Alkalilimnicola ehrlichii MLHE-1: one gene and its partner. The protein of the gene in region 2 interacts with the protein of the main gene of each other region in a pairwise test. Links are inferred from orthologs where the notes say so. Each region holds a gene or a part of one and is shown on either strand. Other genes may lie near its edges.

Region 1 (3,334 bases), 1.0 Mb from region 2 along the record:
GCCCGGCTGGCGAACGGGGCCTCGGCCATAAAGTGTCTGACCGCCCGGCCCTTGTCCCCGTCGGCCGGGCGAAGTTCGTAGACGCACTTGCCGGCTTGCAGCGTGAGCTGACCGGCGGCGCCGGCCGCGATCTCACTCAGGGCCCGCTGGATCGGCATTTGGTATTCGGGCGCCCGGCGGAAGTGAACGGCAAGGGCGATGCCCTTCTCCTCGACGAAGGTTCCCGGGTAGGCGGCGGTGAGGGCGCGGAGGCGATCGCGAAGGGCCGTCATGAGCCGCGGCGAGGGCGCAGAGGGCCGGTGGTAGCGGCCGGCGGGATCGCGCCATTCCGCCCCGTGCACCCCCGCCACCGGCAGGCGCAGCGGCTCGACGACCCGGTCGACGGCGGAGATGGTGCGGCCACTGACCAGGGCGACGGCGCCGCCACTGAGCGCCATCAGCTCGCGCAGGACGGTGCGGCCACAAGCGTCCAGCGTGGCGTCGTCGGGATGGGGGACGATGGGGAGGAGGGTGCCGTCGAGATCGAGGAAGAAGGCCAGGTCCGGTCGCCGCCAGAGGTGCGTCTTGTGCCCAGAGTCCATGGCCCGGCCCTCTCCCCCACGGACGGATCAGATGTCCAGGTTGGCCACCGTCAGGGCATTCTGTTCGATGAAATCCCGGCGAGGCTCCACCTGGTCGCCCATGAGGGTGGTGAAGATCTCGTCGGAGGCCACCGCATCCTCGATGGTCACCCGCAACAGGCGGCGGGTGTCGGGGTTCATCGTGGTCTCCCAGAGTTGATCCGGATTCATCTCACCCAACCCCTTGTAGCGCTGGATGCTCTGGCCCCGGCGGGCCTCATCCATCAGCCAGTCCACCACCTCCTGCAGGGTGGCCACCGGCTTACGCCGTTCGCCCCGCTGGATGAAACCACCGTCACCGAACAGGCCATGGAGTTGCTCGGCCAGCCGCTTGAGGGTTTCGTACTCGGCAGAGAGGAAGAAGGCCGAGTTGAAGGTATAGGGGTAGAGGATGCCGTGCATCCGCTTGATGACCCGCGCCTCTTTGAAGCCGCCCTCGGTGCCCAGCTGCAGGTCCAGGGTATAGGTGACCGACTTGTCCTGCTGGGCATTGGCCCGCTCCACCAGGGTCTCGAACCATCGGGTCATGGCCGCGCCGTCGGCGAAGTCCTGCTCCGAGACCGGCGCCAGGGCGGTCATCTCTGACAGCAGGGTCGGGTCCCAGCGCCGACGCATATGGTCGACCAGGTCCATTGCCTCCAGGTAGCGGCGCGCCAGGCGGCCCAACGCCTCACCGGAGATGGGCGGAGCGCCCTCCTGGCTGTGCAGGCTGGCATCGGCGAGGGCGATCTGGAGCAGGTATTCGGTGAGTTCCGCCTCGTCTTTGACGTAATGCTCCTGCTTGCCGCGCTTGACCTTATACAGTGGCGGCTGGGCGATGTAGACGTGACCCCGCTCCACCAATTCGCGCATCTGGCGGTAAAAGAAGGTCAGGAGCAGGGTCCGGATGTGGGAGCCGTCCACGTCCGCGTCGGTCATGATGATGATGCGGTGATAGCGCAGCTTGTCCGGGTCGAACTCGTCCTTACCGATACCGCAGCCCAGGGCAGTGATCAGGGTGCCCACCTCCACGGAGGCGAGCATCTTGTCGAAGCGAGCCTTCTCCACATTCAGGATCTTGCCCTTCAGGGGCAGGATGGCCTGATAACGGCGATCACGGCCCTGCTTGGCGGAGCCGCCGGCGGAGTCACCCTCCACCAGGTAGATCTCGGACTGGGCGGGGTCCTTTTCCTGGCAATCGGCCAGCTTGCCCGGCAGGCCGGCAACGTCCAGCACCCCCTTACGCCGGGTCATCTCACGGGCCTTGCGGGCGGCCTCGCGGGCGCGGGAGGCGTCGATGATCTTCTCCGCAATGGCCTTGGCCTCGGCGGGATTCTCGTAAAGGAAGTCGTTAAAGGCCTCGGCCAGCACCCCCTCTACGATGCCCTTGATCTCAGAGGAGACCAGCTTGTCCTTGGTCTGACTGGAGAACTTAGGGTCGGGTGCCTTGACCGAGACCACCGCCGTCAGGCCCTCACGGATATCGTCCCCGGTGGGGGTAACCTTGAGCTTCTTGGCGTAGCCCTGCGCCTCCAGGTACTGGTTCAGGGTCCGGGTGAGTGCGGCGCGGAAACCGGACAGGTGGGTACCGCCGTCGCGTTGGGGGATGTTATTGGTGAAACAGAAGATATTCTCCTGGTAGGAGTCGTTCCACTGCATGGCCACATCCACGCCGACGCTCTCCCGCATACCCGCAAGGTAGAAAACCGTCGGATGGAGCGGGTCCTTATTGCGGTTGAGGTGCTCGACGAAGGCCTTGATGCCGCCGGCGTACTCAAAGACATCTTCCTTCTCGGTGCGCTCGTCCTTCAGGGCGATGCGCACCCCGGGGTTGAGGAAGGAGAGCTCGCGGAACCGTTTGGCGAGAATGTCGTAGTTGTACTGGGTCTGGGTGAAGACCTCGCGGCTTGGCAGGAAGGTTAGTCGGGTGCCCGTCTCCTGGGTCTCGCCCACTACCTTCAGCGGTTCCACCGGGACACCCATCCGGTACTCCTGGGTATGCACCTTGCCGTTGCGCTGGATTACCAGGCGCAGGCGCTCGGAAAGGGCGTTGACCACCGAGACGCCGACACCGTGCAGGCCACCGGAGACCTTGTAGCTGTTGTCGTCAAACTTACCGCCGGCATGCAGGACGGTCATGATGACCTCGGCGGCGGAACAACCTTCCTCGGTGTGGATGTCCACCGGGATACCCCGACCGTTGTCGGCAACGGTGACGGAGTTATCGCCATGGATGGTCACCTGGATCTCGCTGCAGTAGCCCGCCAGGGCCTCGTCCACAGAGTTGTCCACCACCTCGAACACCATATGGTGCAGTCCGGTGCCGTCATCGGTGTCACCGATGTACATCCCGGGACGCTTGCGGACGGCGTCGAGGCCACGGAGGACCTTGATACTGTCGGAGTCGTAGCTGGTTTGCTCGGTCATGGGGTCACGCTCTCTGGATTAAGGGAACGAGTATATCACCCGGAGCAAGGGCGGGGCCCAGGCCTATCGGGTCAGCCGGCCGCCGGCGGCGGGCCGGAGTGAATACGGCCCTGTTCCACGTGGAACCATTGCGCGGCGTCGGGGGCGAGGGGGATATCGCCCGGCTCAATGGCGGTCAGGAAGGCCTGATTGCCACTGGAGGCGATCGCCTCCACCACGGCGGCACGCCGCGCCGGGTCGAGCTCCGCAGCGAGGTCATCCACCAACAAGGTGAGCGACTGGCCGGTCAGGGTGTGGGTAACCGCTGC
Region 2 (3,476 bases):
ATGTTCATCAGCTCCCGCAGGTCGGCCTCGGCGCGCTCGGCGATGCTGACGAACTCCTTGCCGCGGTGGCTCATCTCCATCACGCACATGCCGGAGCCCTGCCAGTCGAGCATCTCGTCCCTGGCCTGACGCAGAACCTCCTCCGGCAGCATGGCCGGACCGGCACTGAAGTTGTACACACGGGACATTCGGCGTTCTCCTGTTTACTCTGGATTGTCTATGCCCCCGGCGGCGGCGCCCCGCCGGGGGGCACCGGGCTCAGGCGGGATCGGGCGGCCCGGACCCGTCGTCCGCCGCCGCGCCGGCCTCATCATCATCGTCGTCGTCGCCCAGGGCCTCGATCCGCTCCAGACCCACCAGGGTCTCATCCTCATCCAGACTGATGAGCTTGACGCCCTGGGTGTTGCGCGACAGGCGCGAGATATCGGCCACGGGGGTCCGCACCAGGGTGCCGTGACGGGTGATAAGCATGATCTCGTCCTCATCCGCCACCTGCACCGCACCTACTACCTCGCCATTGCGATCGCTGGTCTGGATGCAGATCACCCCCATCCCGCCGCGACCGCGCCGCGGGTATTCCTCCACCGGGGTCCGCTTGCCGTAGCCATTGGCGGTGGCCGAGAGGATATCGCCGTCGTCCAGGATCAGCAGCGCGATCACCCGCTGCCCCGGCTCCAGCCGGATGCCACGGACGCCGGCGGCGGTGCGGCCCATGGCCCGCACCTGGCTCTCCTCGAAGCGGATGGCCTTGCCGGCGTCGGACACCAGCATGACGTCGCGGCTGCCATCGGTGATGGCCACATCCACCAGCCAGTCGTCGGCGCGCAGGTCCAGGGCAATAATGCCGTTGCTGCGCGGACGGGAGAAGTGCGACAGCGGGGTCTTCTTGACCGTGCCGTTGTGGGTGGCCATGAAGACGAAGTGGGCGTCATCAAACTCCTGCACCGGCAGCACGGCGTTGATGCGCTCGTCCGGCTCCAACGGCAGCAGATTGACGATGGGCTTGCCACGGCTCTGGCGGCTGCCCTGGGGCAGCTCGTAGACCTTCAACCAGTAGCACTTGCCGTGGCTGGAGAAGCAGAGCAGCGTGTCGTGGGTATTGGCCACGAACAGCTTGTCGACGAAATCCGCGTCCTTCATGGCGGTGGCGCTCTTGCCCCGGCCGCCGCGGCGCTGGGCGCGGTAGCTGTCCAGCGGCTGCGACTTGGCGTACCCGCTGTGGGAGAGCGTGACCACCACATCCTGCGGGGTGATGAGGTCCTCCAGGGTGAGGTCCAGCGCCTGGGGGATGATCTCGGAGCGCCGCTCGTCGCCATACTGCTCGCGGATGGCCACCAGTTCCTCGCGGATGACCTCCATCAGCCGCTCGCCGCTCTCCAGGATGTGGATCAGCTCGCCGATCTGCTCGAGCAGGCCACGGTACTCCTCCAGGATCTTCTCCTGCTCCAGACCGGTCAGCCGGTGCAGGCGCAGCTCAAGGATGGCCTGGGCCTGAGCGGCGCTGAGCCGGTAGCCGTCCTCGCCCAGACCGACGTCGGGGCTGAGGTCGTCGGGGGTGGTGGCGTCGGCGCGCTCCAGCATGTCGGTGACCATGCCCGGCGCCCACACCCGGGACATGAGCGCCGTCTTGGCCTCCGCCGGCCCGGGTGAGGCCTTGATCAGGGCAATCACCGGATCGATGTTGGCCAGGGCCACCGCCAGGCCCTCCAGCACGTGGGCCCGGTTGCGCGCCTTGCGCAGCTCGAAGATGGTCCGCCGGGTCACCACCTCCCGGCGGTGGCGGACGAAGGCGTCGAGGATTTGGCGCAGGTTCAACAGCTTGGGCTGGCCGTCCACCAGCGCCACCATGTTGATCCCAAACACCGTCTGCAGTTGGGTGTGCTGGTAGAGGTTGTTGAGCACCACCTCGCCCACTTCGCCCCGGCGCAGCTCGATCACCACGCGGATGCCGTCCTTGTCGGACTCATCGCGCAGCTCGGTGATCCCCTCGACGCGCTTTTCCTTGACCAGCTCGGCGATCTTTTCCAGCAGCCGCGCCTTGTTCACCTGGTAGGGCAGCTCGCTGACGATGATGCGCGCCTTGCCCGACTTGTCATCCTCTTCGATTCGGGCGCGGGCCCGCATCACCATGCGACCACGCCCGGTCCGGTAGGCCTCGTGGATGCCGGCGGTGCCGTTGATAATGCCGGCGGTGGGCAGGTCGGGCCCCGGCAGGTATTGCATGAGCGCGTCCACATCCAGCGAGTCGTCGTCGATCAGCGCCACACAGGCGTCGATGACCTCGCGGATGTTGTGTGGCGGAATGTTGGTGGCCATGCCCACGGCGATGCCGGAGCCGCCGTTGACCAGCAGGTTGGGCACCCGGGTGGGCAGCACCGTCGGCTCGCTCTCGGAGCCGTCGTAGTTGTCCAGGTAGTCGACGGTCTCCTTCTCGATGTCCGCCAGCAGCTCATGGGCCAGCCTGGACATCCGCACCTCGGTGTACCGCATGGCAGCGGCCGCGTCGCCGTCGATGGAGCCGAAGTTGCCCTGCCCGTCCACCAGCATGTAGCGCATGGCGAAAGGCTGGGCCATGCGCACGATGGTGTCGTAGACCGCGGAGTCGCCGTGGGGGTGGTACTTACCGATAACATCACCGACCACGCGGGCGGACTTCTTGTACGACTTGTTCCAGTCGTTGCCCAGCTCACGCATGGCGTAGAGCACGCGCCGGTGCACCGGTTTGAGGCCATCACGGACATCCGGCAGGGCCCGACCCACGATCACGCTCATGGCGTAATCGAGGTAGGACTGCCGCATCTCGTCTTCCAGGTTTACGGGCAATATCTCTCTAGCGACGCTCGCCATCCGGGATCTCGACTCGCTGCAAAAACGATCTGAGACGCACGACGACGCGCCCCGCCCCGCACCGGGACCGGGGCGCGCCGGGCGCCCGCGTAAAGGCGGTCATTCTAGCACAGGAGCGGGGTGCGCCTGCGCTGGCTGGTGGGGTTAGTCGTCGCCCTGGCGGTAGGCCCGCTTGACCACGATATCCTCCACCGGGACGTCCTGGTGCATACCCCGGTTGCCGGTGCGCACTTGGGCGATCTTGTCGACCACCTCCATGCCCTCGGCCACCCGGGCGAAGACGGCGTAACCGAAGTCGCGGGTACCGTGGTCGAGAAAGGCGTTGTCGGCCAGGTTGATGAAGAACTGGGAGGTGGCGCTGTCTTTCTGCTGGGTCCGGGCCATCGACAGCGTGCCGCGTTCGTTCCGCAGGCCGTTATCGGCCTCGTTCTTGATCGGGGCACGGGTCTCCTTCTGCCGGAACTCCTCGTCGAAACCGCCACCCTGCACCACGAAACCGGGGATAACCCGGTGGAAGATGGTGCCGTCGTAGAACCCGTCATCCACGTACTGCAGGAAATTCTCAACGGTGATGGGGGCCTCGTCCGGAAAGAGTTCCAGGGTGAGGTTGCCGTGGCTGGTCTCGAATA

What was found.
Region 1: the proteins of gyrA (region 2) and gyrB interact in binary tests that used the Escherichia coli proteins (3 or more experiments, as listed by UniProt). The link is inferred for Alkalilimnicola ehrlichii MLHE-1 from one-to-one orthologs.

The regions. Positions count from the first base shown.
Region 1 is NC_008340.1:3,644-6,977, reverse strand. Bases 318-3,334 are described here. They hold gyrB (DNA topoisomerase (ATP-hydrolyzing) subunit B), read right to left. Parts: upstream 3,027-3,334; coding sequence 609-3,026; downstream 318-608. Other genes in these bases: recF (DNA replication/repair protein RecF), read right to left, coding at 3,098-3,334; otsB (trehalose-phosphatase), read right to left, coding at 318-581. Outside these bases: more of otsB, read right to left, coding at 1-317. UniProt on the Escherichia coli protein: DNA gyrase negatively supercoils closed circular double-stranded DNA in an ATP-dependent manner to maintain chromosomes in an underwound state.
Region 2 is NC_008340.1:1,045,613-1,049,088, reverse strand. Bases 54-3,212 are described here. They hold gyrA (DNA gyrase subunit A), read right to left. Parts: upstream 2,848-3,212; coding sequence 259-2,847; downstream 54-258. Other genes in these bases: MLG_RS04750 (peptidylprolyl isomerase), read right to left, coding at 2,992-3,212; serC (3-phosphoserine/phosphohydroxythreonine transaminase), read right to left, coding at 54-188. Outside these bases: more of serC, read right to left, coding at 1-53; more of MLG_RS04750, read right to left, coding at 3,213-3,476. UniProt on the Escherichia coli protein: A type II topoisomerase that negatively supercoils closed circular double-stranded (ds) DNA in an ATP-dependent manner to maintain chromosomes in an underwound state.